One region of the Shewanella sp. 30m-14 genome, then DNA from elsewhere that is predicted to be linked to it. Evidence: predicted binding sites of a transcription regulator. Region 1 holds the regulator's gene; the other holds the start of a gene.

What was found. The regulator MetJ, encoded in region 1, represses methionine synthesis genes. The targets are predictions, from matches to a motif close to TAGACGTCTAGACGTCTA.
Region 2: the regulator MetJ is predicted to act here: its motif matches at 3,113-3,130, upstream of metH (methionine synthase).

What each region holds. Positions count from the first base shown of each region.
Region 1 covers NZ_JBRILW010000023.1:7,167-23,481, reverse strand. The annotation lists gene ACVBIU_RS15935 (DEAD/DEAH box helicase) at 1-80, shown strand, start outside; gene ACVBIU_RS15930 (DMT family transporter) at 253-1,236, opposite strand; gene ACVBIU_RS15925 (cysteine-rich CWC family protein) at 1,306-1,569, opposite strand; gene ACVBIU_RS15920 (GFA family protein) at 1,589-1,951, opposite strand; gene ACVBIU_RS15915 (c-type cytochrome) at 2,021-3,073, opposite strand; gene ACVBIU_RS15910 (c-type cytochrome) at 3,083-3,658, opposite strand; gene metF (methylenetetrahydrofolate reductase) at 3,977-4,867, opposite strand; gene ACVBIU_RS15900 (bifunctional aspartate kinase/homoserine dehydrogenase II) at 5,091-7,484, opposite strand; gene metB (cystathionine gamma-synthase) at 7,500-8,660, opposite strand; gene metJ (met regulon transcriptional regulator MetJ) at 8,871-9,185, shown strand; gene ACVBIU_RS15885 (sulfite exporter TauE/SafE family protein) at 9,369-10,100, shown strand; gene ACVBIU_RS15880 (conjugal transfer protein TraF) at 10,110-11,303, opposite strand; gene ACVBIU_RS15875 (LysR family transcriptional regulator) at 11,512-12,426, opposite strand; gene ACVBIU_RS15870 (SDR family oxidoreductase) at 12,573-13,292, shown strand; gene ACVBIU_RS15865 (c-type cytochrome) at 13,688-14,017, shown strand; gene ACVBIU_RS15860 (DUF3373 domain-containing protein) at 14,198-15,910, shown strand; gene ACVBIU_RS15855 (tetrathionate reductase family octaheme c-type cytochrome) at 15,960-16,315, shown strand, end outside.
Region 2 covers NZ_JBRILW010000002.1:83,388-99,702, reverse strand. The annotation lists gene metH (methionine synthase) at 1-2,957, opposite strand, end outside; gene ACVBIU_RS02215 (histidine phosphatase family protein) at 3,245-3,877, shown strand; cobalamin riboswitch at 4,163-4,317, shown strand; gene ACVBIU_RS02210 (ABC transporter ATP-binding protein) at 4,520-5,437, shown strand; gene ACVBIU_RS02205 (FecCD family ABC transporter permease) at 5,430-6,494, shown strand; gene cobT (nicotinate-nucleotide--dimethylbenzimidazole phosphoribosyltransferase) at 6,555-7,583, shown strand; gene ACVBIU_RS02195 (adenosylcobinamide-GDP ribazoletransferase) at 7,704-8,483, shown strand; gene cobU (bifunctional adenosylcobinamide kinase/adenosylcobinamide-phosphate guanylyltransferase) at 8,480-9,040, shown strand; gene ACVBIU_RS02185 (cobyric acid synthase) at 9,149-10,696, shown strand; gene cobO (cob(I)yrinic acid a,c-diamide adenosyltransferase) at 10,863-11,579, shown strand; gene ACVBIU_RS02175 (cobalamin-binding protein) at 12,028-12,840, shown strand; gene ACVBIU_RS02170 (HdeD family acid-resistance protein) at 13,289-13,846, shown strand; gene ACVBIU_RS02165 (MAPEG family protein) at 14,176-14,559, shown strand; gene ACVBIU_RS02160 (efflux RND transporter periplasmic adaptor subunit) at 15,178-16,315, shown strand, end outside.

The DNA.
Region 1 (16,315 bases):
CAGGCGACAGACCTTCTGGTGACCGTCGTCCTTCTGGTGACAGAAAGCCGCACCGTAAAGGTCCAAAAGACGCTGAATAAGTCTAACGAGCTGCAACCTCTGTTGCAGCCAAACTAGACATAAAGAAAAGGAGCCATTAGGCTCCTTTTTTGTTTTAAACCCTAACGTCTCTAGGTAGCACAAATAACCCAAGCCCGTTATAAAGAGCAAAAAAAGCCACACACCTTAAAGTAGCTTAATCATCTCAATAACTTAAGCTCTTGCTTGAACTTGCCTTAACGCCCTGTGTTTTTGCCAGATGGGAGACAGCTGCACCGCAGTCACCGATACGACAATCATGACTATCCCAGTAAACGATAACGGGTCGATAAATGCCCCTTTTATCAAATCGCTCCACCAACCTAAACTCACTACCACCGCCGTTAAGCCTAAGCTGAGTACTGGAGTTAGTGCCAACATGGCGCTCACCTGCCCTGTAGGCCAGTACTTCATCGATTGCCCAAAACAGCCATAGGCTACCAAAGTGTTGATGGCACAGAAGATGGCTATCGCCCATTCGCTAGAGTTCATGCGAGCAAACTGGCTTAAGTCACTAAAAGGAGCCATGGCAAAAATACCAAAGAAGTAGATAAACAAGAGAATGTTATTCGGCGATAAGCGTTTAATCATCGACTTTTGAATTAGCGCATAGCTAGCCCAAGACAGCACTGAAAACTGAACAATCAATACCCCTTTCCATACTTCTGACGACCCAGATCCTGACAAGTCAGAGTTTGAAAAGCCTAAATAGGGATGAAAAAACATCAACATGCCTAAAGCCAGTGTGGCAAAGCAGCTAAGTTGTATCGCATTTAGGCGCTCTTTAAAAAATAACACACCACCAAATGCGAGAAAGAAAGGCGCAGTTTGAAAGTTAAGTTGAGCAGAACCCGGCGCCAGATACTTAAGCGAGTAAACAAAAGAGACGTAGTTAAAAATTAACAACACACCAGCCAGAACCAGCTTGAGCCAAGACCGCTTATCGAGCCCCTTAAATTGTTTGATGCTGCCACTGAAGTATTGAATGGCAAAACTGACCACTAGGGCAACCAAAAAGCGGAACCACGTTAAGGTAACGGCATCAATAAATTGACCAGATAACTTAAGTGCTATCGGCAAAATGCCCCAAAAAAGTACGGCGACTGAAATAAAGATAAAACCGAGTTTAAACTCTGAGCGCTGAGTAAGCGGATCCATGGGATATGGCTCGTTGCAGGAATAGAAGATCGCAAATAGTGCCTCATTGCTCCCTATCGGTCTAGTGGGCTAATCGATTCTCTTATAGAGATGACTGTCTTTGTCTTGCAGCGCTTTAAGCTTCAGCAGACAAGACTCACAAATACAATCAGTTCCAGTTAAACTTGCCAGCTCATCCGCGGCTAAAATATGCGTTAATAAACGCTTATCTGGAAACTCTTGTTTACTGCACCAACATTGCTCTATACCTGTACCAGTTTGCGCAGCACAATGATTAAATCCCTGACATAGAGGGCAGCGATTATCGCTATCGAGTGGGGCTTGATGACTCATTGAGGTGAACTCACTAGTGTTAACGGTCTGCAGGATGGTTAATTCCATCCATTAGCGGGATATCGCCAAGATTATAGGGGTTAATCCCCTCAATACAAGCCACGTTCACACCAAATTGCTTAGGGTTTGAGCGGCGTTGGTGATGAGTATAGATCCCACAGATCCGACAAAAATAATGCTTCGCCGTTAACGTATTAAACTGGTAGAGCGATAATTTCTCAGCCCCCTTAATAATCGTTATACCGTCGAGTGATGCTGACGTAACCACCGCTCCCCTTCTGCGGCACATAGAACAATCACAACGGCGCAAGTCTACAAGGCCATCCGGTAAATTCAGTTCTAGTTCTACTTCGCCGCAATGGCAACTGACTTTATATTGCATCGTGCTCTCCCTATAATACAAAGTCAAAGCGGGCTCAAATCTCGAGCCCTGCAATGCTGAAGGTGAGTATTATTCGCCTTTTTTAGGGTTATTGATAAAAGATTTGCTACCTAGTACCGCTTGCCCATCAACACTCTGACCATAGTAACCTTGGTGCATATGGTACTCTTGTTTCAGCTTGCCAATATCGCCTTTAAAACGTGGATCTTGTGGCCGCTCATGAGAGTTAATATAGGCCGCGACATCCCAGGCTTGTTGATTGGTGAGCTGAATACTCTTACCAAACGGCATATTTTCGTAGATGAAGTAAGCCGCAGTATTTACTCTATGCATGCCAGCGCCCCAATTAAAGCTCTGCGGCCCCCATATTGGCGGTAGAGAATACACTCCTGCAGTCTCATAGCCTTGACCATCTACATTGTGGCAAGACTGACAGTGAGCCTGGTAAACCGCTTTTCCACGCTCGGGCGAGTAAGCTTGCTCTGGTGCCGGAATTTTAGGATAGGCTCTGCCTGGCAAATTGGCGCGCTGCTCAAGTGTCATCGCATTTTTGACCGCCGCAGGGAATAGAAAATCATCGCGCTTACCTCCCTTTAATAGCTCAGCATCACTTAACTCTGGTACCTTAGCAGAAAGACCCGCCATATCCATTAGCCCCCCCATCCCCAACCAATAAGAATACGCAGACAAGGCAACTAAGTCTTCGCTGCCCGAAGCTGGCGGCTTGCCATTCATAGAATAAGTAAAGCAGCCTTGGAGACGATCTTGATAGGTATTCACTTTGTCGTTTTTCTTACGATAGGCAGGATAGGCAAAGTAAGCTGCCCATATGGGAGCGGCGTTCGCTTTACGACCCGCATCCATATGACAGTTTGAGCAGTTAAGCTCATTACCTACAGATTGGCCGCGCATCTGTTGTGAGTTAACAAAAAGCTGATAACCTCGGCGAACTTTGTCGCCAAATGCGCCTTGTGGAATACTCGTCAAAGGACGTGGAACCAGGTATTGCTGGCCCTCTTTTTTGGCTGAGGCATCAAGCTCTGCTTGCTTATCGGGTAACGTTTCAGCTTGAGCAGCAAAATTAAAGGCGAGTAAAAGCAAACTTAATTGAGCTATTTTCATGGTTTGCTCCTATTTCAATGTGGCAAAATATTGTGCTAATGCGTCAATTTCGGCAGCTGTGAGCTTATCAGCAACGGTGCCCATCACGTTATCCTGATCGCCACTGCGCGTACCATTTTGCCAGGCTAACAGCTGACTTTTAAGGTAAGAAGCCTGTTGACCAGCTAAACGTGGAAACTCAGCAATGCCTAGACCTGATGGCCCATGACAAGTCACGCAAGCTGGAATAGTACGACTCCAATCCCCTTGGTAAACGAGCCTCTCGGTAGGGTCCGTATAACTCACTATCTCCCCTCTAATGTGCGGAGTTACTACAGGAGCATCTTGCGCTGCAAAGTAATCGGCAACCTCTTTAATCGCTGGGCCTTGAACTGTCATCGCCATCGGTGCCATGGTCGTATTTTGTCTTTTACCAGATTGAAACAGTACTATTTGGTTCACAATATAGTCTGCTGAAAGGCCGGCTAGCCTCGGCCCTAGTGGCTCAACGCCTTGACCTTGCGGGCCGTGGCAGCTACCACATAACGCTGCCGAAGGCGGCATAGCAGCGTAAGTTGATGAGCTCAGCATCAGTAAAGATGCCATTATTAATCCACTTTTCATTATCATACCTCACTGTTTTTTATATAAATAACAGTAGCAGCTTTAGCTAAGATTACTCACTGTAGATTGAAAAATATCATAATAATATGACAGCGAGGCTCTAGAGTGCGGCAATATGCTGCGCCACCGCCTCTTATCACCAGTAAGTGATAGCGAGCAGACAGCTTTCATATGCATGAATAACAAAGCTCAGAGAAAGCTTGCTGTAAAACTTAACGCTCTAATACCATCCATAAACAGCATAAAAAAACCAACAGCCTAGGCTATTGGTTCAGTTTATTGCTCTAATTAATTATCTGTTTATTGACCCGGACGAACCCCTAACGTGTGGCAAATTGCGTAGGTGAGTTCGGCACGGTTTAATGTATAGAAGTGGAAGTCTTTAACGCCTTCACGAGATAAGACTTTAACCATATCAATCGCCACGTTAGCACCAACCATCTGACGAGTGGTTGCATCATCTTCTAGGCCTTCAAACTGACGGTGTAACCAGCTTGGAATTGAAACGTTAGTCATCGCCGCAAAGCGTTTAGTTTGATTGAAATTAGTGACAGGTAATATGCCTGGGACGATTTCAGCGTCGATGCCTGCCGCCGCGCAGCGGTCACGAAAACGCAAATATGACTCTACATCGAAGAAAAACTGAGTAATGGCACGGTTAGCTCCGGCATCAATTTTCTTTTTCAAGTGGATCAAGTCGGCTTGAGCATTGCTCGCATCAGGGTGCACCTCAGGGTACGCAGCAACTGAAATATCAAAGTCAGCAACTGAGCGCAGTAAGCGAACAAGATCGTTAGCAAAACGCGTTGGCTTTGCGCTTCCCTCTGGCAAGTCACCGCGAAGGGCTACAATGTCACGAATACCGCTGTTCCAGTAATGCTTAGCCAGTTCTTTTAACTCTTCGTCACTCGCGTCAACTAACGTTAAATGCGGTGCAGCCACTAAGTCGGTTTCTTTTTGAATACGTTCTATCACGCCGTGGGTTCTATCACGAACGCCAGAGTTGGCACCGTAAGTTACAGAAACAAACTTAGGGTTTAATGGCTCTAAACGACGAATAGAGTTCCAAAGTAACTTTTCCATCTCTGGAGTTGAAGGCGGGAAAAATTCAAAAGAAACGTTAATGTCACCATTTAGCTCAGATAGGCTCTGGTTTAATGATGTTGCATGTTGTGCGTGATGAAAACCCATTTCTACTTCCTCAACTTCAGCATTAGATTGCAATCCGAAACAGACGTTTGGACGTCTATATGTCCATATACTAGAGAAACTGAGAGTGAAGTCAAGCGCAAAAAGCAGGCAAGTGAGTTTTTTTCTTGAGACAGTAAAAAATCCGCCTTTTGAACAAGATGGTTTAGAGCTGAAAATAAAAAAGGACTCAAACGAGTCCTTTGTAACAGCAAAAATGTGAACATTATTCTTGCAGCAAATCTCTGCAAATATGCGCTAGGTCCGACTGCACGGCAGCAGCTGTGACTAAGCGACCCGCACCCGGCCCACGAATTATCAATGGGTTATCTTGGTAGAACTCGCTACGGATCACGAACACGTTATCGCCTGGTGTTAGGTTAGCGTAAGGGTGACTATTATCAACCCATTGTAAGCTCACCTCAGCCTTTAGCTTGCCATCCACCTTATCTAAAGAAGCCACATATCTCAGAACTTTATCTTGCTCTGCTGCAGCCTCAAACTGTTGCTGCATATCTTCATCTAACTCGCAAATTCGCGACAAAAACTGCTCTAGCGGCAATTCAGCCAAGTTAGCAGGTACCAAAGACTTAAGTTCGATATCTTCTAGCTCAATCTCAAAGCCTATTTCACGGGCTAAGATCAGTAGTTTACGTTGCATATCACGGCCAGATAAATCATCCCTAGGGTCTGGTTCAGTGATCCCTAAGCCCCTCGCCTCAATAACCAATTCCGAGAAAGGTTTCTTCGCATCAAAGTTTTCAAATAACCAACAAAGTGTGCCAGAGAAGATCCCACCAACCGCCTCTATGCTGTCACCACTATTATGCAGATCGTTTAAGGCATGTTGCACAGGTAAACCTGCACCACAACTGGCGTTATAACGCCAAAACAGGCGACGATTATCCAGTTGCTGCTTAAGCTCTCGGTAAAAAGGTAATGGACCTGATCCTGCAAGTTTATTAGCACTTACAACATGTATTCCGCGGGCAAAAAACTCTGGATATTGCAGAGTTAAATCAGCGCTGGCACTAATATCGAGCGCAATAACTTCATCACACTCCAGCTCATGTACCTCATCAAATAAGTGACTATATTGCCAAGGCGTCGCATGCTCTTCAAAAACCTGTTTCCAAGTATCAAGCTCAATACCTTCATCGCTAATTAGTGCCTTGCGTGAGCTCACTAAACCAACAAGCTCAACACTGGCTTCTAACTCTTTATTAAGCGCCGCCTGGGCATTGCTAAACAGATCGACCCAAGCTTCACCAATATTGCCCACCCCTAGCAATAGCACACCAATGCGCTTACGTGGACCGGCGCAGCGACGATGAACTTTTTGCGTTAGCAGGTTAACTTGCCCTTGCGGCACTAATGTCACGAGACTCATGCCATCGTTAAATAGTGGTCTGGCGTTACGGCTCAATAATCTGGCAAATCCACGACGGTAAAGGTTTGCATCGGCGCTGACTAACGCAACTAGGCCTAAGTCTTCGGTGATCTTAATATTACTCACAGCTAATGCTTCACGATTAACATCAAGCAAAGCTAACACTTGCTTCTGGTTTTCAAGCGTTACGGTCAACTCAATTCGGTTTTGCCCAAGCTCCCAATGAGCAAGTGGGCTCAAGCCTGTTTCTTCAAGCAAGGCGATAAACTGTTTAAAATCGCTCTTCAGCTCAAGATTAAACAAGGCAACGCTACTTAAGTTTGTCACCACTGGCGCACTTGCCGAAGAACTCTTAGGTGCAATCAAGGTAAAGTCTGTGTGGGAGGCGTAACTTGAACGCACAGCCAGACTCACTTGGGTATCAAATAGTGGCTGCAAAGTACGATTATGCAGTACCGGTGAGCCTAAATGGGCTAAACGGTTTGCCTCAGCAAGTGAAAGACTACTCAGCAACTTTGCATCGTTGATCTTATTCGGATCGGCGTTAAATACCCCTTCAACGTCGGTCCAAATCGTGACCCGCTCAATATCCGCTAAGCTAGCAATCAAGGTGGCACTAAAATCAGAGCCATTACGCCCTAACAGTAAGGTATCACCACGCTCATTAGCGCAGATAAACCCCGTAATAATTAGCCGCTCATTTGGGTGTGCTTCGGTCATCAGATGCACACGCTCGCGAGACTCTTGCAAGCGAATTTGCGGCACTGCGCCCTCATCAGCAATCAGTAAGGTGCGAGCATCGACATCCGACGCCGCAACCCCTGACTCGCGCAGCAATGCAGCTAATAGGCGCGCTGACCAACGCTCACCAAAGCTGACTACCTGGCTGCTCTGATAGTCATTAATTGACTCTATCGACAATAGACTGATCAGCTGAGATTTATCGGTAGATAAACGCTCTCTTAAAGAACGTGCCTGCTCATTTGAGAGCAATTGCTCAATCAAATTTTGCTGAAAGCTAATGAGTGTCTGCAGCTCTTCTTGCCACAACTGTTTAGTGCTACTTAATTCGAGCAACTTATACAGGAAATTAGTACTTTTACCGGCAGCTGACACCACAACTAAATCGTCGCTGTGGCCATGCGTCAGCAAAATATGAGCAACGCGACGGTAACAGTCTGCATCCGCTAGACTTGAGCCACCAAATTTATGTAAGTGACAGCGTGCCATCGTATACCCCTTTAATTAACAAGCGGCTGCAGCATTAAGCGCAGCTTCAATATCGGCAACAAGATCGTCAGCATCTTCGATACCAACAGAAAGACGGATAAGCGTATCTTTTACGCCAGCTTCAGCGCGAGCCTCTGGCTCCATCGCCCTATGTGTCATGGTCGCAGGAACGGCCACTAAACTTTCAACGCCGCCAAGACTTTCTGCAACTGAAAAATAATTTAGATTTTTTAAGAACTCCACCAACTGGGGCTCCCCACCTTGGAGCTCAAAGCTCAACATGGCGCCAAAACCTTTTTGCTGCTTGGCCGCAATCTCATGCCCCGGGTGATCTTTAAGCCCTGGGTAATAAATTTTGGATACAGCTTTATGATTGACTAGGGTATCAAGAATTCGTTGCGCATTCGCCTGATGTTCGCGAATTCGTACTGCAAGTGTGCGAATTCCGCGCAAAGTGAGATAACTATCAAATGCTGAACCCGTTAGCCCTAATGTATTTGACCACCAATGCAGCAACTCTCCGACTTCAGGATCTTTAGCCACAACAGCACCGCCCACCACATCACTATGACCATTAATATATTTTGTCGTAGAATGGATCACGATATCGGCGCCAAGTAATAACGGCTGTTGCAAAATAGGTGACAGAAAAGTGTTATCGACGACGACTAACGCGCCGACTTCATGGCTAGCCGAACTGATAGCTTCAATATCGACCACGCGAAGTAAGGGGTTCGACGGTGTTTCTAACCATACCATCTTAGGTTTTTGCGCTATCGCCTGATTAAGTGCCTGTGAGTCAGTCTGATCCACTACTAGCAACTTAAACTGACCTTTCTTGGCAAGGTTAGTAAATAAACGGTAACTGCCGCCATAACAGTCATGTGGCACGACAAGTAAATCATCTGGCCCGAGTAGATTTGTCGCCAAGGTGATTGCCGCCATACCAGTGCAAGTCACCACTCCCGTCGCACCTTTTTCAAGTTCGGAAATCGCATCGCCAAGAATGGAGCGAGTTGGGTTACCCGAGCGGCTATAATCGAAGTCTCTTGGATTTTTATGACCATCAAAAGAGTAGTTAGTTGACAGGTATATTGGCGGTACAACAGCGCCATGTTGGCTATCGGACTCAATGCCTTGACGCACTGCCGCGGTGGCAAGTTTACGCTCGGTCATGTACTACTCCTTAGTTACTGATTTTCTTATTAGAGATGTCTGGACGTCTAAATGTACCTAAGCACATCCTCCTCGTCAACCACTTTAGACGTTTAGACGTCCATGCATATAGAAATCTATTTGCATTTATCATAAATAAGAGGCAATAATTTGACTGCACAATTTAAAGGGTTAAAATCTGCCCCGAATTTTGAAATTACAGGTGAGTCAATGACTGAGTGGAATGGCGATTATATCAGCCCATATGCTGAACACGGCAAAAAGAATGAACAAGTGAAAAAAATTACTGTGTCCATTCCTTTGAAAGTACTTAAAGTACTTACCGATGAACGCACACGCCGCCAGGTGAATAACTTGCGTCACGCCACAAACAGTGAACTGTTGTGCGAAGCATTCCTGCATGCATACACAGGCCAGCCACTGCCAAACGATGCCGATCTAACTAAAGATAAACCCGACAGCATGCCTGCAGAGGTTAAACGTCTAATGGATGAAATGGGCATTGAGTGGGAAGAACTTGAATAATCTTCATTGATTATCGACAAACATGATCTCCAGATAAGGACTGCTTAGCAGTCCTTATCTGCTTCTATACCACTATAAACGTGTAGCAGACTGATAGTTTGCCTGTAAATCGATTCACGCCATCGTCACTGATAGGCCAACCTATATTCGTTCCCATATAAGCCGTCTTGGCTGGATAAACAGATGATCGAACCCATTACATTACTACTTGCCTCACTGATTATCTTTTGTGGCGCACTAACCCAAAGTCTTATCGGCTTTGGCCTAGCCGTCGTTGCAAGCCCCTTGCTGTATATCGTCGATCCGAGCCTAGTACCTGCACCTGTTATCATGATGGGATTCTCTATTGCACTGCTGACCCTATTTAGAGAGCGAGGTCAGCTTGAGTTTAATGGCCTGCAATATGCACTCTTAGGTCGTATTCCTGGCGGCATACTCGGCGCGACGTTGATTTTAATTGCGCCGCAACCGATTTTAGGTCTGGCGATAGCCGCGATTGTGGCATTGGCGGTTGGTTTAAGCTTGATGAAATTTAGCATTCCAGTGAATCGATTTAGCTTATTTATCGCAGGCATTTTATCCGGTATTTTTGGCAACATAGCCGCAATTGGTGGGCCGCCTCTTGCCATCTTGCTTTCCGGTAAAGATGCAGGCCAATTTCGCGCCGCCTTATCGGCCTTCTTTATCTTCAGCTCGATGATTGCTTTGATCATTTTGGCATTTGCAGGCTTGCTGACCTTGCATCACTTTTATATCTCTTTAATGCTGCTACCTTCTGTGATTTTGGGATATATCGTGGCGGGGCGATTGGTTGGGCGAGTCGACAAACAAAAAACCAGAGCGTTAACTCTGGCTTTATGTGGCGGCAGTGCGCTTATCCTAACCATTAAATCAACGATAGAGTTAATGGGTTAGCGTTACTCGTTAGAAATGGTAGGAGGTTTGCAGCACGCCTCCTACCGCATTGTCATCACCAAACATACCGGTGAAGTCTAAGAAAAACGAATCACCGAAGGCAAAGCCTGAACCCAATGAATAGAGATTAGCTGTAGAGTCTTTCATATCATGGCGATAACCCACTCGTAGCGACATCCAATCAAAGGCTCTAACTTCCCCCCCTAAGCGCCAATATTGAGTACCATCGAGCTCTTTAAACTTCTTATTTTCAATCAGATCGATATCTGTGGTTACCGATAAAATACCCCAGTCATAAACCACTCCAGCGGTTACTAAGGGCTCTACGCGGTAGGTAAACTTTTGCCCTTCAACTTCTATGGTATCCACATCCTGGCTAATCAAGTTTCTCCCCGACAGACCTAGCGTCAGCCCTTCAAATGGTTGCAAGGCGACACCGATATCGAGGTTAAAGTTAGTCTCATCATTACGGTACTTAACGTCGTCAAAATCACTGGCATCAAAGTTATTCGCATTGGCAATATAGTTATAGGTGTCAACGCGCTGAAACTTTGGCGATATACCCACTGCAATCGGCATATTGACGATAGAAAGTGGAAAACTCAATGCAATACCTAAATCTGATACTGCGCCGCCTACTACTTGCCCTTGAGAGTCTAAATCAGAAATTTGTGGTGGATTATTAGGATCTAAATTATTGAGGGTATTGATATCTGACTGCGCGATATTAGCAACGCCGACGGCGTTGACATAAGTCTTATAGAAGATTGCCATCGGCATTCTTTGATGTGGAATGGCCACGCTGAAACCAAGCCCTGCACTCGCATAGGCTGAAGTGCCCTTTAACGACTCTAAATCAGCTACTAAATCATCACGAAATTGATTAATATCACCACTATTGCCAGTATCAATCGCATCAGCTAAGCCATCGTATGAGTCAATCAGCGAATCAAACTTATCTATCATGTCATCGCTATCAGCCATATCGATTCCAAGAACAGGCATCAGCAGTACTGCAGAATTGTCTTTATGCGCATTAATCGCGAGTAAGGCAGGATTAACAAAAGCCGCCCCCTCTTTATTTGAAGCTGCAACGCCCGCTCCCCCCATAGCATCGCTTCGAGCCTCATAATATTCTTGCCCTGCATAGGCTGAAAAGCAATGTAACAAGGCACAAGCTAGTGCTATTTTCTTTAGGTTCATCCATTCCACCTTTTAATGTCCTTAACGCTCTAAGCAGCAATACGACTCAAATCGAAAAAAGGTTATTTTTGTTCTTAAGATATTCTAAGACAAAATCGACTAAAATGGATGACAAATTTAACCTTAAATAAACATTTATATAGCAAAATGTTTGCCACCCCAATCATCAGTAACAAACCGATTAAAGGGGGATCAAAATTAATTCAATTCAATTTTTTGGCAACGCCACATATTCCATAAAGTGCTGTGTAGTGAAATCAATAAACTGCCTTAATCGAGCTGGTTGAAACTGATCTTTGTTATAAAGCAGATAAAGCGGTGTATCCGATATGGTCCAATCTTCAAATACATGCACTAATTCACCGCTATCTAACTCCGTGCTACAGTAAATTTCAGGTAATCTGACAATACCATTTCCTGCCAACGCACTACTTTTCATCACGCGGCCATTTTTACATAAGAAAGTGCCAGCAATCGTGACCTCTGCCTTTTGGTTTTTATCGCTACGAGAGTGATAATTCCAGTGGTATACCGACCCGGTAATACAGGCATGGCTCTTCAACTCTTTTGGATGCAGAGGACGACCGCGCTTAGCAATATAAGCCGGCGATGCCAGTGTACAATTGGCAATGTCCATCAACTTTCTCGCCACCAAGCCTGAGTCTTCAAGCTCTCCCATTCTGAAGACCAAATCAAACTCATCAAGCACTAAGTCTACTCGCTGGCTACTAAAATCAAGATGGATCTGAATGTTCGGATGTTGGCTCATAAAGTCGTTCACCAGTTGGTTGACGATCTCTTCACCGATATAACCACCAACGCAGTTAATATTGATTTTTCCCTGCAAGTTATGGGCGTTATCAACCGTCTTGGCGACGGCTTGCTCCATAACATCTAAGGCATGTTGGCAGCGCTCATAAAAAAAGCTGCCCTGCTCTGTTAATCGCTGCGCCCTTGTTGTGCGAGTAATTAGGGTCACTCCCAGGTAGCGTTCTAATTGCGTTAACTGCTTTGAAAGGTGAGAACGAGAGCAACCTAGCTTTTCAGCCGCAAGGGTAAAACTGCCTTTCTCTGCAATCACGGTAAAGGCGCGAACATCTGCTAAATTTAGGTCTTGATACATGAACGGCAATCCATTTTATCTCGGTATGTTGACGAGCATTAGAAGTCATATGTAAACAATCATATTCTCTATAGATTATATATCAACAATATTGGTTTATATAAAATACTCATCAATCGAGATCCTACCCCCTTATTGAGGCTGATATGAAACAATTAATCGTTATTACAGGTGCATCTTCTGGTATTGGTGCGGCAATGGCTAGAGCCTTTAGCGCTAAGGGTCACCCACTGCTTTTACTGGCACGCCGCATTGAACCTATGCAAGCTCTGGCACTTGAAAATAGCTTATGCGTCAGTGTTGACGTAACTGATGCAGATGCAATGAAAAGCGCTATTGCTGCAGCCGAAGCCAAGTTTGGCCCTGTAGGTTGCTTAATCAATAACGCTGGAGTCATGCTACTGGGCGCAGCGGATGTTCAAGATCCTGCCGAATGGAGCCGTATGCTTAACATCAACGTGATGGGTGTACTCAATGGTATTCACGCGGTTCTTGCCGATATGAAAGCGCGCAAAACAGGCACCATCATCAACGTGAGCTCAATAGCAGGCCGCAAAACATTCCCGAACCATGCGGCATACTGTGCCACTAAGTTTGCTGTACATGCACTCACAGAAAATATCCGTGAAGAAGTCGCCTTAGATGATGTGCGTATGGTGACGATTGCGCCTGGGGCAGTTGAAACCGAATTATTAAGCCACACCACCAGCGAAGAGATCAAAGCGGGTTACAACGAGTGGAAAGAGTTCATGGGCGGAGTGATTGAGCCAACAGCGGTTGCTGATGCAGCCGTGTTCGCCTTCGAGCAACCACAAAATGTATGTGTGCGTGAAATCGTATTAGCACCTACGCGTCAACAGCCTTAATCTTCCCTCACACAAGTTAATGCCCTTCCAGTCTTTCTGCTAGGGCTTTTTATTAACAGCAAGTCAACCTAGTTATCACTTTAGGGATAGCTAAAACCCAAAAACGTGACACAGACCTCGCACCAAAAACACTCCGCAAGACAAAAACAGATAATCAAAATCACACTCAAAACCATAAAACCCTTTAAAAACAACAGCAAGCACACACACGCCAACCTCCATTAGATTTTATTCAATGATCTTTTTATCAATTAGATTTTTATCATGAACATGATCAAGCTCAATATTTAACCCAACAACACCTGCTAAATTTAGTAACAACACGGAAGCATTTTTAAAGCATTTAATTAACCACGCAAAGGACGGCATCAAACCTATAAAAAAGTAAGGAATTGATGATGAAAACAATCTCAAAAATCGGAATAGGCCTTGCCCTTGCGCTGTCTTTGGGGCTTCAAGCCCAGGCTGCAGACGGCGGTAACCCTAAAAAGGGTAAGCACCTTTATAAAAAAGAGTGTAAAGCCTGCCATAGCAAAGGTGATGTGGGGGGAGAGATCACTCCAATGACAAAAACCATGAGCCAGTGGGATCGCTTCTTTAAACGTATGAAGCACAAAGGTGATCAAGAAGCCTTTAATGCGCTATCTGAAAAGGACTTAAAAGATATTCAACAGTTCCTTTATGACCATGCGGCTGACTCAGATCAACCGCAAACCTGTGGCTAAGACGCGGTAAGCCGACTTACCACCATTCTTAGATTCTCAGAGTAACCAACAGATAAATTAAAAATGGGGAAAGCCTCAGGGCCTCGTGCTGCCAAAAATCAGCCAAGTCCAGGTTGCCCCTCAACATCAATCGAGACAAGACAACAGCAAGATAAGTCAAACCTCGAAAGGAGAGATGTTATGCGTACCCTTATATCACTACTCGTTGCCAATGCTATCGCCTTATCTGGCAGTGTATATGCCAATGAAAACGACGCTCAAAAAATTTCAGATCTAAAGCAACAGCTAGAGGACATCACCAGCGAGATTGACGATCTCAATGATCGCGTCGATAACAATGAGCGCCACTCCGCCCTCGACAGAATTTTGATCACTGGCGACTTTCGTACCAAAGCTCACTCACTTCACTATCAAAACGTGACCTGGAACCCTGCAATAAAGGTCAATTTTAGTGACTTTGGTGCCAAAGCGATGTCCGGCGCATTTGGCATGCCAAATGATCCAAGCTCACCTTTAGGTAAAATGATGGCGGCAGATCCGAATTTAGCGGCGGCATTCCAAAGTGGTCAGCTTCAGGGGATCATGCCTTATGTTTTAGCTCAAAAAACCACTCAAGATATCGATAACGATATTTTTTACACCACAAGGTTACGCCTCAATTTAAAAGCCAAAGTCTGGGACAACGTCAGTTTTGCGGGCCGGCTCTCTATGTATAAAAACTGGGGCGACTCTACCGGAGTGCAAGTATTCGATTCTTGGCGCTCATTTACCATGGATGGCACCAGCAGCGGTAACACCAGTGGCGACTGGCTAAGAGTCGAGCGCGCTTATTTCGACTGGAAGAACATCAACGGTTCACCATTCTATCTCTCCATTGGACGTCGGCCTTCAACCTATGGCCCCCCAACCCAATATCGTGAAAATGAGCAACGAGGCGGAACGCCATCAGGTCACTTAGTCAACTTTAACTTCGATGGTGCCACATTAGGATACAAGCTCGGAGAGTTGACCGGAGTCGATGGCCAAGTTGTGCGTATCTGTTATGGCCAAGGCTTTGAATCCCAGTGGGGTAATGGCGAAATGTTTGGCGATATCGTCACCAAAGATACTCACTTAGGTGGCTTTAATATTGATGCGATAAATGATGGCAAAAACTTTCTTCAATTCACCCTCTTTGGCGCCAAAGATGTCAATGATGGCTTTAAAGGCACCATGGCCTTCCCGACTCAGCTAGCGGGCATTTTTGCGCCAACTATGTATCAAGATATGCAGAAGTTCAGCAACTTTAACTTTGAAACTCGAGTACAGCCCAGCGGTGTTATTGGCGATATGTTCTTAGGTGGGATCGGCTTTGCACGTGAAGAAGATAATGACGTGAAATGGTTTATCTCTGGTGGTTGGACACGCGCTGATGGTAACGGCAACGCAGGCATGTTCGGTGGCATGTTAAGTGATGCCGTTTTTGAAGCTCAGCTTAACGCCGATGGCACTGAGATCATCATGATGCCAAGTGCCGCTGACGACAGTGGTCCAAAAGAGGGTTACGGTGCCTATGTCGGTATTCAGATCCCTGCCCCATACGGAAAATTTGGTCTCGAATATAACTATGGGTCTAAATACTGGACCCCATTCACGCAAGCGCAAGACGACCCTATCGGCAGTAAGCTAGCGACTCGTGGCCATGTCGGCGAAGCCTATTACATGTTTGATATCAATCCACGTATGTTTATCAAGCTTGCAGGTCTCTACTATGACTTTGAATATACGGGTAGCGGCACGCCTGTAGGAGCACCTCAAGATATCGATGAGGTTATCGCAGGCACGGCTTACTCAATGTTACCCGTCGTCGACACCGCCTTTGATGTTAACGCCTCTCTCACCGTCAACTTCTAACAAAAATGGATTCCCCCTCGGCTAATTACCGAGGGGATGGAGATTCGTCATGAAAACCATAGCTATCACACTCAGCCTGCTCACTATGCTCCTACACTGCACTAGCACCTGGGCAGCCCAAGACCATAGTGAGTTTATCCAAGGGCCATTTGCAACGGGTTCAGACGTTACAACTCAGTGCATAGAATGTCATGAAGATCATGCCGCAGACTTTATGAAATCATCACACTGGACCTGGGAACTAGAGCAGTCTCTTCCTGGGCGCAGCGTAAAGCGTGGCAAGAAAAATACCATTAATAATTTCTGTGTTGCGATCTCCAGTAACGAGCCCCGCTGCACAAGCTGTCATGCGGGTTACGGCTGGAAAGACAATAACTTCGACTTTACCGATATGACCAAGGTCGA
Region 2 (16,315 bases), on a different contig from region 1:
CCGTGTAGCTCCCAACTGCGGAAAAATGGCGTCCAGTCGATACGCTCTACTAAGTCTTCTAGTGGATAATCATCAAACACTTGACGTCCCAGTATGTTAGGTACAAATGGAGTGTAGTTTTCCCAGTCGTGTTGGCAGCGGTTTTCACGCGCCACCTCAATAGAGGTAATAATCTTTCGTTTAGCCTGTGATAGACGCTTTTCGCGCATCACTTGGTATTCTTGATACGCTTCATCGATGGTAGCTTGACGCGTTTGGTTGTTAATCAGCTTCGATACCATAGGCACGGCGCGTGAGGCGTCAGCAATATAAATAGCACCGGTTGGCGAGTGCGGGGCTATTTTCACTGCGGTATGAATTTTTGAGCAAGTCGCACCGCCAATGATTGACGGAATCGTTAAGCCTGCCTTATGGAAACTCTTAACGTTATGCACCATCTCATCAAGGCTTGGCGTGATAAGCCCTGACATGCCGATAATATCGACATTTTCAGCCTTGGCGACTTCGATAATTTTCTCCACCGGCACCATCACGCCTAAATCAATCACTTCATAGCCGTTACAAGCCAGTACCACACCAACGATGTTCTTACCTATATCGTGCACATCCCCCTTAACGGTAACCATTAAAATTTTACCGTTAGACTGGCCTGGGACTTTTTCAAGCTCAATATAAGGGTTTAAATAGGCAACGGCTTTTTTCATTACGCGCGCAGATTTAACCACTTGTGGCAGGAACATTTTACCGGAACCAAATAGGTCGCCAACAATGTTCATCCCATCCATTAGCGGCCCTTCAATCACATCGAGTGGGCGGGTTGCCTGTTGGCGTGCTTCTTCGGTATCTGCATCGATAAAGTCGGTGATGCCTTTTACCAGCGCATGGGCTAAACGCTCATTTACCGGCTTGCTGCGCCACTCTAAGTCTTCTTTCTTGGCAGCCTGGCTACCGTCACCACGGAACTTCTCGGCGACTTCAAGCAGTAGCTCGGTGTTATTGCTTGGCTCACCGTTGGCATCTGCCGCTGTGCAAGGGAGGTTTTGCACGATCGCCTCAACCCTTTCCTTTAGCTCTGGGTCGATATCATCATAAATCGCCAGTTGTCCGGCGTTGACGATACCCATGTCCATGCCTGCTTGAATTGCATGATACAAAAATACGGCATGAATCGCTTCACGCACCGGGTTGTTACCACGAAACGAGAACGATACGTTCGACACGCCGCCAGAGATCATCGCATGAGGTAGGGTGCGTTTTATTTCACGGGTAGCTTCGATAAAATCAACGGCATAGTTATCGTGCTCTTCAATACCTGTGGCAATGGCAAAGATGTTGGGGTCAAAGATAATGTCTTCTGGCGGAAAACCGACTTTATCTACCAGCACGTTATAGGCGCGAGTACAAATCTCGATTTTACGCGCTTTGGTGTCGGCTTGGCCTTGTTCATCGAACGCCATGATAATTGCCGCAGCGCCGTAGCGTTTAACTAAGGTTGCTTGCTCGATGAATTTTTCTTCACCCTCTTTAAGCGAGATAGAGTTAACGATGCCTTTACCTTGAATGCATTTAAGGCCCGCTTCAATCACTTCCCACTTAGAGGAGTCGATCATAATCGGTACGCGCGAGATATCAGGCTCAGAGGCGATAAGGTTGAGGAATTTATGCATGGTTTCGGCACCATCAAGCATGCCTTCATCCATGTTGATATCGATTATCTGTGCGCCGCTTTCAACTTGCTCACGGGCAACCGACAGCGCTTCTTCATATTCGCCAGTTTTGATCAGGCGTAAAAACTTAGCCGATCCGGTTACGTTAGTGCGTTCACCTACGTTCAAAAATAGCGAGTTGGCATCAATGGTCAGTGGCTCAAGCCCTGATAGACGACATGCAACTGGGATGTCGGGCAGTACGCGGGCCGGGTGCTTGATAACGGCTTGTCGAATAACGCGGATATGATCAGGCGTGGTACCACAGCAGCCACCAATGATATTTAAAAAGCCCTCTTCGGCCCACTCTTCAATGATTTCCGCCATCTGCTCTGGAGTTTCATCGTAGCCACCAAATTCATTGGGTAGACCAGCATTTGGGTGCGCCGACACAAAGCATTCAGATATTTTTGACAGCTCTTCTACATATGGTCGAAGCTCTTTTGGTCCAAGGGCGCAGTTAAGGCCGATAGACAGAGGCTTAACGTGGCGCAGTGAGTTATAAAAAGCCTCGGTAGTTTGTCCGGTAAGGGTACGCCCTGAGGCGTCGGTAATCGTCCCCGAGATCATAATCGGTAGACGGAATCCTTGTTCATCAAACACCGTTTCAATCGCAAATAATGCGGCTTTGGCATTTAGCGTATCAAAAATGGTTTCGACCATGATGATGTCGCAGCCGCCTGCAATTAGCGCGTTGATTGACTCGATGTAGGCTTCAACCAGCTCATCAAAGCTAACGTTACGAAAGCCGGGATCATTAACATCTGGACTAATGGAGCAAGTGCGGTTCGTTGGGCCAAGTACCCCTGCAACGTAACATTGGCGACCCGTCTCTGCTTCAACTTCATTGGCGGCTTCGCGTGCAATGCGTGCACCCGCTAAGTTGATCGCAGCTGAATGCTCCTGCATGTCGTAATCGGCCATGGCGATGCGGGTGGCATTAAAGGTGTTGGTCTCTATGATGTCAGAGCCGGCTAACAGGTAGTCTTTATGGATCTGCTTGATAGCATCGGCTTGGGTGAGCACCAACATGTCGTTGTTGCCCTTTACATCACAATGCCAGTCTTTGAACTGTTCACCACGAAAGTCATGTTCTTCAAATTTGCGATCTTGGATCATGGTGCCCATCGCGCCGTCGAGGATAAGGATCCCGTCTTGAAGCTTTTGGGTAAGTACTGCTAAAACCTTGTCGGCAGAGTCTTGAGTATGTGCTACTGCGCTCAAGGCATGTGTTGGGGTACAGGTTGCCATAGATAATTCCTACCAGTTCGCAAATCGTTATTCTTGTAATACCAAGCAAAATAAGTCTCTGAATACTTAACTTACCTAGATCTGGTGTAAATCATGTCCGTTATTTTCAGTTAAGGTCGTTTATTATTAGTGACCTTTTATTTTGTTTGGACATTTATACGTATAGACGTCCATAATACGTGAGAGGCGATAAAAAGTGCAAGTGCTAAAGCATGATACTTTTTCAGCATTAAAAGCCAATGAATTTTAACTAAGTTGCTGATAAATAATGAAGGTCAACAGGTATAATGCAAACCACTAAGGTGATTTTACTTCGGCACGGCGAATGCGATGGTGGCAATATTTTACGCGGCCAAGTTGATGTTGCGTTAACTGAGCTTGGTCAGTTGCAGATGAAAAAGGCATTTTCCGCCTTATGCTTAACCGATTTGTCAGTCGATTTTACCGTTGGTTTTACTGTTAATAGTGTGATTAGTTCACCGCTTCAGCGCTGCGCCAACATCGCAGAGCAATTGGCTCGTGAGCATGATTTAGACTTTTCTATTGAAGCAGGTTTTAAAGAGCTGAACTTCGGCGATTGGGACGGACAAACCTTCGACGCGCTTTATCAAACTTGTGGCTCAGCGCTTGATCACTACTGGAAAAACCCTTGGTTGTTATCGCCGCCTCATGGCGAGTCTATGCAAGATTTTGAGGCGCGTATCGATAAAGCCTGGCAGGCGATGCTTGAGCTGCATCAAGGAAAGACGGTATTAGTGGTGACTCACGGTGGCGTAATACGTCATTTAATGAGTAAAGCTCTGGACGTCAGTCAGTGTGCGGGTTTTTACACCTCGCTTAAATTGCCTTACGCGGCCACGGTAGTGATTGATGTGCTGCACAATGATAATAAGCAGTTCATGACCCTAAATTGGCGGTAGAAGTTTAAAGAAGGACCTAGAACCTAGGACCTAGAACCTAGGACCTAGGACCTAGAGCCTAGAGCCTAGAACCTAGAACCTTTTTATCGTAGGTCGGGCTTTAGCCCGTCAATCTTGGTTTTATTTATAAAACAAAGGTGATATCAGCCTTGCTGGTATGATGCTAAACTGCGGCGTTATCTTACTTGAGTGCTACTGTCTGCATTAAGGTTAGTGCTTAATACTCACGGGGATTGTCGCTGGGATAGTCTCGTTAGTATCAGCGCGACTAAGCTAATAATAAGTCAAACAAAATGAAAGCTAGGTGCTTAATCGCATAAAGGGAACCGGAGGCTGGCAGTTATTCGCCGCTTAGTCCGGACTGTACCCGCAACTGTAGGGAAGGTTAGCCATAGGGCTGTGCTTCCAAGTCAGATACCTGCCTAGCTTATGTTGTTCAGTACGTATGACTCAGTACGTGTTGTAATTAAAAGTGTATCCATATACACATAAACTCGTGCGGGCGACTCGAGGGAGACAATAAAATGAAGTTCCATGCTTGGTTGTTAGACCTAGATCTAGATCGAGGCTTGCTAAAGGCCTGTTTATATGATGCTTGCTTATTCGATGCCCGTTTTTTCAAACAATGGGTAAATGGCTGCAATGGCTAATTCGCAATTAAAGCAGCAGATTCACGCTGAAGCTAAAACCCAAACAGTGCTGTCTGTTAACGACTTAGGCTGGCAACTGGATGGTAAAGCCATTTTGTCGGCAATCGACTTTAGCTTAGCTGAAGGTAAGATGCTGGGCATTATAGGGCCTAACGGCGCAGGGAAATCCAGTCTACTGCGCTGCTTATATCGCTTCATTAAGCCAACAACGGGTTGTATTAACTTGTTTGGGCAAGATATTAGCGCGCTATCGGCTAAAGCTTTTGCCCAGCAAATCGCCGTGGTACTGCAAGACACCCCCCATCATTTCGAGATGACCACTGCGCAACTTATCGGCCTAGGTTTAACGCCTCATAAAAGTGCCTTTGATTTTACTAGCCGCAGCGATCGCGTTGTGATCGCACAAGCACTTGAAAAAGTAGGTCTTGAAGATAAAGCCAATCAAGCCTATGAGAGCTTATCGGGCGGTGAAAAGCAGCGTGCCTTGATTGCTCGCGCCATTGTGCAGCGCCCTAAACTACTTATTCTCGATGAGCCGACAAATCACTTAGATATTCGTTATCAGATCCAAACCTTAGAGCTACTGCGCAGTCTCAATATCACCGTTATCACCTCTATTCATGATCTTAACCTTGCCAGTGCACTTTGTGATGAACTCCTCCTGCTTGATAAGGGCCGTGCTATAGCCAATGGTTCACCTAAGATGGTACTCACTGAGCAGCGCATCGCTGAAGTGTTTGATGTGTGCTGTGAAATCAAGCCTCATCCTCAGCATGGTAATCCGCTTATCTGTTATTTCTATGGTTACGAGGGCGTGTCGGCAAGTGGTGAGAAAACCGCCGCGGATATAAAGGCGTCAGTTCAAGCTGAAGCTTTCGTTCAAATAAAAGCGAGAGGTACAGATGTTTAAGGTGAGTAAGGCCTCAATCGCGAGTCTGCCGTTAGCCATTAATTGTCGTCGCCGAACTGAGCATCTCGTTCTGCTTATACTCACTTTGGTGGCGCTAATCACCCCATTTGCTGCCACCAGTTTTGGTGCTGCCAGTATTAGTACCTTAGATGTGCTAAATGTGTTTAGCCACAAGCTGTTTAGTATCGGCGATCCTGTTGGCGTAAAAGAACGCATTATTTGGGAGCTACGTTTACCGCGAGTCTTATTAGCATTTATTGCTGGGGCTGGACTGTCGATAGCGGGCAGTGTGCTGCAAACTGTGACGCGAAATCCGCTGGCAGATCCTTATCTATTTGGGATCTCATCGGGTGCCTCTTTTGGCGCTGTAGTGGCGTTAACCCTCTTTAGCCAAAGTATGCTTTGGCTCAGTCTGCCGGTTGGCGCATTTATCGGTGCCAGCTTATCGGTATTGCTGGTATTGAGCTTATGTGGCCGTAACCTAAGCACCCAGGTTGAGCGCATGTTGCTTTCTGGCGTGGCAACCTCGTTTATGTTTGGCGCACTCGCCAGTTTGATGTTGTACTTTTCCAGTCCACAAGCTGCTGCATCGGTACTGTTTTGGACCTTAGGCAGCTTTGCTAAAGCCAGCTGGCAAGGCTTGTGGCTGCCAGCTTTAGTCGTGCTGATTTCATTGCTGGTTATCTTGTTGAATAAGCGTCAAATTGTCGCTATGCGGGCGGGTGATGAAACGGCTCATACTTTAGGGATCAATGTGGGTCGCTTACGTTTATCTATGCTGCTTATCTGTTCGCTAATCACTGCTATTTTAGTGGCTAATTGCGGTGGCATTGGCTTTATTGGCCTCATGGTACCGCATACCGTGCGTTTACTGTTTCCGGGGCGATTCCCATTGCTGTTAACAGCGTTAGTCGGTGGATTATTTATGGTTTGGGTGGATGTATTAGCGCGAACCTTATTGAGTTATCAAGAGCTGCCAGTGGGGATCATAACCTCGGTGATGGGCAGTATCTTTTTTCTATTTATTTTGGGCGGCCGCAGCGCTAAACGCTTTTAGTTTACGTCAGTTTGCGACGCAAGATAATTATCCTTATTAAGTGGTTAAGGGGAACCTGAGATGTTTAATATCGCACCAGTAAATGTTGAGTTTGATGCTGAGATCCAACACAAAATAGACACCAAAACTAAGCCACTCGGTGCGCTTGGTGACTTAGAAGCCTTAGCGCTGCAGATTGCTCGCGTGTTAGGTAAAGATAAGCCGCAGATTAAGCACCCTAAGATGATGGTGTTTGCTGCAGACCATGGTATTGCTGAATCGGGCGTGTCAATTGCGCCCAGTGAAGTCACCACGCAAATGGTGATTAACTTTATGCAAGGCGGCGCGGCAATTAACGTGTTTACTCGCCAGGTGGGTTTTGACTTAGAGGTAATTGATTGCGGGATCTTAAAGCCGATTGAAAACCTAGAGGGTGTGATTAACCAACGTTTAGGCTCAGGTACTGGCCCTATTCATAAGCGCGCGGCGATGACGCTCGGTGCGGTTAAGCAAGGCTTTAAGATGGCGACAGAGCGAGTCGAGTTCCACCATCAAAATGGTTGTAATTTGATAGCGCTTGGTGAGATGGGCATAGGTAATACCTCGTCTGCTGCTGCGATTATGGCGGCACTAACAGGCATGAAGGCTGAAGATTGTGTCGGCCGAGGTACAGGGATCGACGCGGCGACCTTTAAGCGTAAGAAGATGTTAGTCGAGCAAGCACTGCTTGTGCACCACAGTGAGCTTAACGATCCCATGCAATTGCTTGCCTGTATTGGCGGCTTTGAAATTGTGCAGATGACTGGCGCCATGCTAGCTGCTGCAGAGCGTAACATGCTTGTCGTTGTTGATGGCTTTATTGCCAGTGCTGCGGCGCTCGTTGCGGTAAAGATTAATCCCAACGTGCGTGACTACATGATTTTTGCCCATCAGTCAGATGAGAAGGGTCACTTTTTAATGCTGGAGTTTCTGCAAGCTAAGCCTCTATTGAAGCTCGGCATGAAGCTCGGTGAAGGAACGGGCGCGGCATTAGGGTTACCGCTTATTCAAGCGGCGACCAACTTCTATAACGAAATGGCCAGCTTTGAAGATGCCGGCATAGAGATTTAGTTTTTAGAAAAGAAGGGGCTAGGTTCTAGGAAAAGAAAAAGCTAGGTACTAGGGCGTTACAGTTAGCCTCTTTTGTAGGACCTAGGACCTAGGACCTAGGACCTGAAATCGGAGATTTACATGCAAGCTTGGCAAAAACAGCTGAATCTATTTTTTATTGCGATGGGCTTTTTTACGCGTATTCCGATGCCGAAATGGATTGAGGTTGACGCAGATAAGCTAAATAAAGCCAGTCGGTACTTCGGCTTGGTAGGTCTGCTGGTGGGCGTAATTAGTGCGCTGGTTTATAGCTTAATGCTGCACTGGGTATCGCCATCTGTTGCGATTGTGTTTGCCATGATAACTAGCGTGATAGTGACAGGGGGCTTTCATGAAGATGGGCTTGCCGATACCGCAGACGGATTAGGTGGTGGCTGGACGGTAGAAGCCAAACTTAACATCATGAAAGACTCGCGGCTGGGGAGTTATGGCGCGCTGGCTTTGGTATTGGCGCTGCTGCTCAAATGGCAACTGCTTACAGAACTCGCGCTATTTGACCCGAGCTCTGTGAGTCTGGCATTCATTCTGGGCCACTGTTTAAGCCGTGTGGTGGCTGCGAGTTTTATCTTTTCTGAAGAATATGTCAGTGATTCTGATACCAGTAAGAGTAAACCTCTGGCTCAGCAGCAAGGGATTAATGAGCTATCGATATTGTTAGCAACTGGCGTATTGGCACTGCTGTTAGTTGGCTTGCTACCAGCACTTGTATTGATAGCCGGGCTTTTGTTCGTGCGTTACGGTTTTGTCAGGTTATTTAGAAAGCAGATCGGCGGCTATACCGGCGATACTTTAGGCGCAGCGCAGCAAGGTAGTGAACTGGCTTGTTATCTATTGTTACTTATTCTAGGAGTTAGCTGGTGATCCATCTGGTATTAGGCGGAGCTCGCAGTGGTAAAAGCGGGTATGCCGAGTCACAAGTACTTAAGCGGTTAACTGAACACACTGCACAAAGCAGACAAACTGAGCTGCAGAGGTTTGAGTGCTTTTATTTTGCAACGGCGCAAGCGCTTGATAATGAAATGGATGAGCGTATTTCTCATCATCAAACTCAGCGTGAGTCAGATACCATTCCATGGCGCACTATCGAATGTCCCCTCAAGTTAAGTGCTGGCTTAAAGGAGCATGCATCTGAAAATAGCATCATCTTAGTGGACTGTTTAACCTTATGGTTGACCAATCATTTATTAAAGCCTAGGGACGACTGGCAACAGGTGAAGGCGGCATTTTTACACACTTTAGCTGAGCTGCCGGGCAGTGTGGTGTTAGTCAGTAACGAAGTGGGTTGCGGCATCGTGCCGCTCGGCGAAATCAACCGCCGTTTTGTGGATGAAGCGGGCTGGCTGCATCAAGATATTGCTGCGGTTGCAGACAAGGTGACTTTGGTGACAGCAGGCTTACCGCTTAATTTGAAAGGTTAAAAAAACAATCTCATGGCAACAATAAATAACACTGAGTTATATAAGGCTGAGCTAGATAAGACTCAGTTAGATAAGACACAGTTAGATAAAAATAAAGCCAAAGTGCTGATGATACAGGGCACCACATCCGATGCAGGTAAGAGCACTTTAGTGGCCGGCCTGTGTAGAATGTTTGTTAGACAAGGTGTGAAGGTTGCGCCGTTTAAGCCGCAAAACATGGCACTTAATAGCGCGGTCACAATAGATGGTGGTGAGATTGGTCGTGCGCAGGCACTACAAGCTGTGGCTTGTCTGCTTGAACCGCAAATTGACTTTAATCCTATTTTATTAAAACCCAGTTCAGATACTGGCTCGCAAGTCATCGTGCACGGTAAAGCCTTGATGCAGATGGAAGCTGAAGATTACTTTGGTAAAAATGCCGAGGGTTATCGAGTTAAGGCCATGGCGGCAGTGCTTGAGTCTTATCAGCGTTTAACATCTCAATACGACATGCTATTGGTAGAAGGAGCGGGCAGCCCTGCAGAGATCAATCTGCGTGAAGGCGACATTGCTAATATGGGCTTTGCGGAAGAGGTCGACTGCCCAGTCATTATCATCGCCGATATCGATAAAGGCGGCGTATTTGCCCATTTGGTTGGCACTTTGGCGCTACTGAGTGAATCAGAGCAAGCGCGGGTTAAGGGCTTTGTGATCAACCGTTTTCGTGGTGATGTTAGCCTGTTGCAAGACGGCCTAGACTGGTTAGAAAGCTACACTAACAAACCTGTGCTTGGGGTCTTACCCTACTTACACGACCTGCACCTCGACGCCGAAGATGCACTCATTGCTGCGCCCGTAAAGAGCTGCGAAACTAAGCTTAAAGTATTAGTCTTAGTATTACCGCGCATTAGTAACCACACCGATTTTGATCCGTTAAGGCTTAATCCGCAGATCGATTTCAACTATGTGTCGTTGCAGACCCAAGCTGAAGCGAGCAGACATAACAGCCTGCAATCACTCCCAGCTGCGGATTTAATCATTATTCCGGGCAGTAAAAACGTGCGCGCCGATCTTGAGTTTATCCGTGAGCAGGGTTGGGACACAGCGATAGATAAACACTTACGCTATGGTGGCAAGGTGTTAGGGATCTGCGGTGGTTACCAGATCTTAGGGCAGGCGATCGACGATCCTGCAGGGATCGAAGATAATGCGGGCTGCAGCGAGGGCTTAGGTTTATTGCCATTAGTCACTGAGCTGACAGCCAACAAAGTATTGCAGCAAGTTGAGGGGAGTTTATCTTTGCTCGGTGAAACGGCTAGGGTACAGGGCTATGAAATTCATTGTGGCCGCTCACGATCGCTACTGCCATTAACTCAGCCGCTAGCACTCATGCCAAAAACAGAGGAATCCTCTGTTGATCAAACAGAAGCAAACAAGTGCGTGAGCCATGCCGAGGGCATGTTATCCAGTGATGGCCAAATTATGGGGACTTATCTGCACGGATTATTTGATTCGCCACAGGCGTGTCAGTTGCTCCTTAAATGGGCGGGTATGGAGCAGGCAGAGGTCATCGATGTGAATCAAGTGCGTGAACAGCAACTAGAGCGGCTCGCAGATGTGTTAGAGCAGCATTTAGATCTCGGTCGGCTTAATCAGATCTGGCAGGCAGTAGAGTGAAAAATAGCTGTGCTTGACTAAAAAATAGTAGATTTGTGTAAAAGTCAAACGATAGTTGAGTGCTTACTAAACAATTAAATTCTTATGAGCATTCATCATAATTCATTTGCTGAAATCCTCGCCAGTACTGGGATGCAGCCAAATTAAGTCAAAATAGGGACGTAACATGACAGACGCTAACGTTAATAATAGTGCCAATGAAAATAGTGCCAATGAAAATAGTGCCAATGAAAATAGTGCCAATGAAAATAGTGCAAATGAAAATGAAGCCGAAAACGTAACCGCCGTCGAGAACAAGGCAAAGCGTCATAAAGCGCGTCAACAACGGATCAAAGAAGGCGTGGATGCCAAGATCGCGCGCGCCCAAGAAGAGAAAGGCATTCTGTTAGTGCTAACCGGTAATGGCAAAGGCAAATCCACTTCAGGTTTTGGCACTGTCGCTCGCGCAGTCGGTCATGGTAAGAAAGCTGCCGTAGTGCAGTTTATTAAAGGTAACTGGGATTGTGGTGAACGCACCTTGCTCGAAGGTGCAGGCGTCGATTTTCATGTGATGGGCACCGGTTTTACCTGGGAAACTCAAGACAGAGAAAAAGACACCGCAGCAGCGGTTAAAGCATGGGAAGCCACTGAGCAATTACTTAACGATCCAACGATCGATCTTGTGATGCTCGATGAGCTAACTTATATGATCAGTTATCACTATCTAGAAGTTGAGCGAGTGCTTGAGGCGCTGAAGAACCGTCCGCCAATGCAACATGTGATAGTAACAGGCAGAGCGTGTCACCGCGCGATAATCGAGCTGGCTGATACCGTTAGCGAGGTGCAACCCATAAAGCATGCGTTTGATAATGGTATTAAAGCCCAGCCCGGCTTCGACTACTAAATTTCTTCCTGCTAGCTTCTGTAGCGTTATTGTCTGCGCTTTCTCACCCAATCACTTGAGCCTTCAGCGGTTTTTGGGTGAAAAGTGCGTATGCTCATAGGCTGAGAAAGCTTGACGGCTTAGCCACAACTTCGAATGCTGTGAAATATCACGATTAGCTTTGTTACGGCTGCAACCGTTTGAAATTACTTTCTTCGCTTTCTTTGTTGTGGCGTTATTGTTGGTGCGGGTAGAGTTTAGAAGCGAGCTTACTCAATCAACCGGCTCTTAGAGTGAGTCGTATGGTCGGGGGCTGGATCTTTATTCTGTTGGTGTTATAGCGGGACGAAATTCGCTCTAGCCGCGAAGCGTTCTCGAAGTGAGCTTGCGAACGCTCTAGGAAAGTGAGAGGAACATGCCGAAATTAGAACTAAAAAGGATTTTAATGAACAAAATTACCAGATTATTTATGTTGCTGACGGCTTGCGCCTTACCGTCGGCTTTTGTGTTTGCAGATATCGCAGCGCCCGCTAAACGTATTGTCGCGCTGTCGCCACATTCGGTTGAAATGCTGTATGCCATTGGGGCTGGGGAGTTTATTGTGGCGACAACTGAGCATGCGGATTTTCCTAAGGCAGCGCTGCAAATTCCGCGTATCGGCGGCTATTACGGTATTCAAATTGAGCGGCTGTTGGAGCTAGAGCCCGACTTGGTGGTGGTATGGGGCAGTGGCAATAAGGCTGAAGATATAACGCGTATCAAAGAGTTGGGCTTTCAGGTGTTTGATAGCAACCCGAGTACACTCGAAGCGGTGGCCGACGAGCTTGTCTCTCTTGGAGAGCTAACGGGGCATCAAGCAAAAGCTGCAAAGGTGGCTGCTGATTATCGCCAGCAACTTAGTCTGCTACGCAGTGAAAACAGTGCTAAATCTGAGGTCAGTGTTTTTTATCAGTTATGGTCGACTCCACTGATGACTGTCGCCAAAAACAGCTGGATCCAACAGATCATCAGTGTCTGCCATGGCAAAAATGTATTTGTCGATGCAGCCAACGACTACCCACAAGTCAGTCTAGAAACCGTAGTGCTAAAACAGCCTGAGGTTATCCTGCAAAGCCAAGATGAAGGCAATATCATCGGCGTGGACTGGAATGCGTGGGCTGAGATCCCAGCCGTTAAGAATAAGCACATCTATCAGCTCAACGCCGACCTTTTGCACCGCGCTGCACCAAGAGCGCTACTTGGCGTAGAAGCCCTATGTGTTGCGTTAGATAACGCCCGTTAAAAATCAGTAACTCAATTTGCAAGCCTATTCGATTTAGGCTTGCCGCAGGCCGTAAAGTCATCCTCAACCTTATATTGCTATAAGAAATATAAGGTTATAGTTGTCAATCAAAGTCATGTTATTCGGTTATTTGTGATGTCGGTCTCATTTATTTTTAATGTCGAACTCTACCATATTAACTTAGCTAGGCGTATATCACTTAGATTGGGTGCATATCCCGAGTTAAAACCTATCAAAACTCACTAAGTACTAGATTACACCAAGAAAAATAACCTTACAGCTAGTCATATTTTTATTGATGACCGATACTAGAGGTTGTATCGCCAATTCACATTATTGCATTGGTTATTGAGTAGGCTATTTCAACTGGGGTTGCACAGTTAACGCTAACCCTTGAATACTCAACGTTTAAATGCAAATTAATTACTTGATTGTTAAAGGATATAATATGGAAAACCCAGTAAATACCATGCTAACTAAAGGCTGGAAATGGTTTGTCATTGTTGGCGTGGTTGTTACCCTTGCCGGCTTTTTTGCTATAAGCCTACCCGTTGCTGCAGGAATGACGATTACCACGATAATTGGCGCAATCTTTTTGGTTATTGGTCTGGTTCAGCTTTACCACACCTTGAGTTTTCCAACATGGAAAGCCAAGTTTTGGTATGTCATTAGCGCACTGTTTTATCTTATAGGCGGCATACTTATTCTCGCTGAGCCTTTTGTAGGCCTATTTACCATTACAGTAATGATGATCACTATTATGCTGTTTAACGGGGTGACTAGGATGTTTTTTGGCTTCAACAGCCGTAACAACCTAGATGGATGGCGCTGGATAGTGTTCAGTGGATTGCTATCAACTGCTATTGCGGTTTACTTTTTTACTTTAATGAACAACCCTGAATTTTCACTATCTATTTTAGGGATTTTCATTGGTGTCTCTTTCATCTTTGAAGGGATCAGTTTTATCTTCATTGGGGTACAGATGAAAAAGGTGGTCGCTAAATAATCCTCTAAATCAACATAGTGTTGGCACTGCTAGATATCTGCTAGCTGTGCCTGCATTATGCCTATAGTAAAAGAGACACAAGCTAAGCTTGTAGTACTTCTTTCTTTGGCTTGTGCCATCTTAAATGTAACTCACTCTTCGGTAAAAATGACGGCATAAATGCCGACCTACAAAAGCATCTTCGCTGTCCCGTAGCTGTTGCTTTTCCCGCTTTTCTAGAACCTTCTTTTATTATGCGGTAGTGTTATACCAATCGTACTAACGATATGATTAGTATTAACTAATAAAAACATGACAGATAAATAAAACAATAAGAAAGGACTTCAATTATGACGACGCTACTCATCTGCCTATTTATCGCTATGTTGCTACCTTATGCAGCAAAAGGTCCTGTTGCGGTGGCAATGGCTAAACTGGGGGGGTACGACAATAGTCACCCGCGCGAACAACAATCTAAACTCACAGGTTTTGGCGCTAGAGCGGTTGCAGGGCATCAAAATGCCTTTGAATCTCTACTGATTTTTGGATTAGCCGTACTGGCGGTGATCGCCACGGATAAAGTGAATACTATCGCTGAAACCGCGGCTATCGTGCATGTCATCGCACGTATAACTTATCAAGTTTTGTACCTTATGGATAAAGGTACACTGCGATCGTTATCTTGGTTTGTCGCTGTTTTTGCCTCGTTCACCGTGTTTTGGCAGGCGGTTTAAAAGAAGGTTCTAGGCCCTAGGAAAAGCAGGTCGTAGGAAGAGCTAAGACGGTAAGAGCCGAACGGCCTACGGCTTAGTGAACGTGCCTGCGTCACTACAGAACGCTCCGCTTACGAATAGGCAAAGAAAGGTACCAGGTCCTAGGAAGAGCAAGAAAAGCAGTGTTTGTTGTAGGTCGGGCTTGAGCTTTTCCTAGTAGGGCGAAGCCCGTCCTCGTAGCGAAGCGTCCTAGGAGCTAGGTCCTTATTTTTAAGCTGAGACGGTACGGCTGTAGCTTGTTCGTCAGGTCAGAGCTATTACATCTATGACCGCTCGTCTTTGCTCTATTTGGCTGTTAACCGACTCAGCACTTTCCTACTCTTTAGCGTCTTAGCTTGCTTCATCTTTACTTATACCGTCTCAGCTTTACCCATTTCGGACACTTTCCTCGTATCGGACATCTCATTCTGCAAAGCGGACACTTTTAATCTGTGTCCGCGGACACTTGTGCGGCTATTTGCATCTGAAAATAGATTAAGATTATGTTTATTAGTGCTTTATTGTTTATGGCACGCAGATTGTATTAATAGACCTATCGAAAGCGATGAATGCTTAGAACGGACACTTTAGGGAAAGCAGATGATTCAGGATACCAGCGGACAAGACACGATTAAGCAGCCAAGCAAGGCCAGTAAATTTAAGCGTCCGTTGATGTTTGGTATTGCGGCATTACTTGTTTCAGGTCTGGTTTGGTCGAGCATGGGTAGCGACTCAGTTGCTACATCGATTAAACGCTCTGAACTGCGTTTTGCTACATTGGAACGTGGCACTCTGGTTCGTGATATTCCTACCACGGGCAAGATTGTTGCTGCTAATGCTCCTGTTCTGTATAGCCCTGAGCAAGGTTCAGTGACGTTAATCGCCAAGCCCGGTGACAAGGTTGTTCAAGGTGAGGTAGTCGCAACTATTGAGAGCCATAGACTCACTAACAGTTTAAAGCAGCAGCAAGCTGTACTTGAGGGAATGCAAAGCTCACTAGAGCGCGCTCGTCTAGAGGCTCGTCGTCAACAACTAAAAGCGCAGCAAACGCTGGATATGGCCAAGGTAGATTTAGCGGCTGCTGATCGCGAAAGCCGCCGTGGCGACCAGCTAATTGAGTCAAAGTTGATCAGTAGAATCGATTTTGAAAAGAGTAAAGATGATCTGCATAAGGCCAAGCTGCTGTTTGCTCATGCGGGTCAAGAAGCGCAGTTAATGAAAGACACCTTAACTTTCGAGCTTAAGAACACGTCACTAGAGGTGGACCGTCAAGCTTTGGTGGTTAAGGAGCTTGAACGTCAAGTTGTAGCGCTTGATATCACAGCGCCCGTTGGCGGCATTATTGGTAACTGGCTGACAGAGCAAAAAGCGCGTATTGGTCAGAGCCAACCCATTCTTACTGTCGTTGATTTAAGTGCCTTTGAAGCCGAATTAGCCGTGCCAGAGTCTTATGCCGACGAACTGGGGATAGGTATGGCAGTCGAGCTGAGCTTTGGCTCTGTGACGGTAATGGGCGAGCTGTCTTCTATCTCTCCTGAAGTGCGTAACCGTGAGGTGACGGCAAGAGTACGATTTGAGCAAAACGATAATTTACAATTGCGTCAAAACCAACGTTTATCAGCAAGAGTGCTACTTGAGCATCGTCCTGATGTATTGATGGTCAAGCGCGGAGCGTTTGTTAATAGCGGTGGCGGGCAGCAAGTGTATGTGATGCATGATGATATAGCGGAGCAAACCC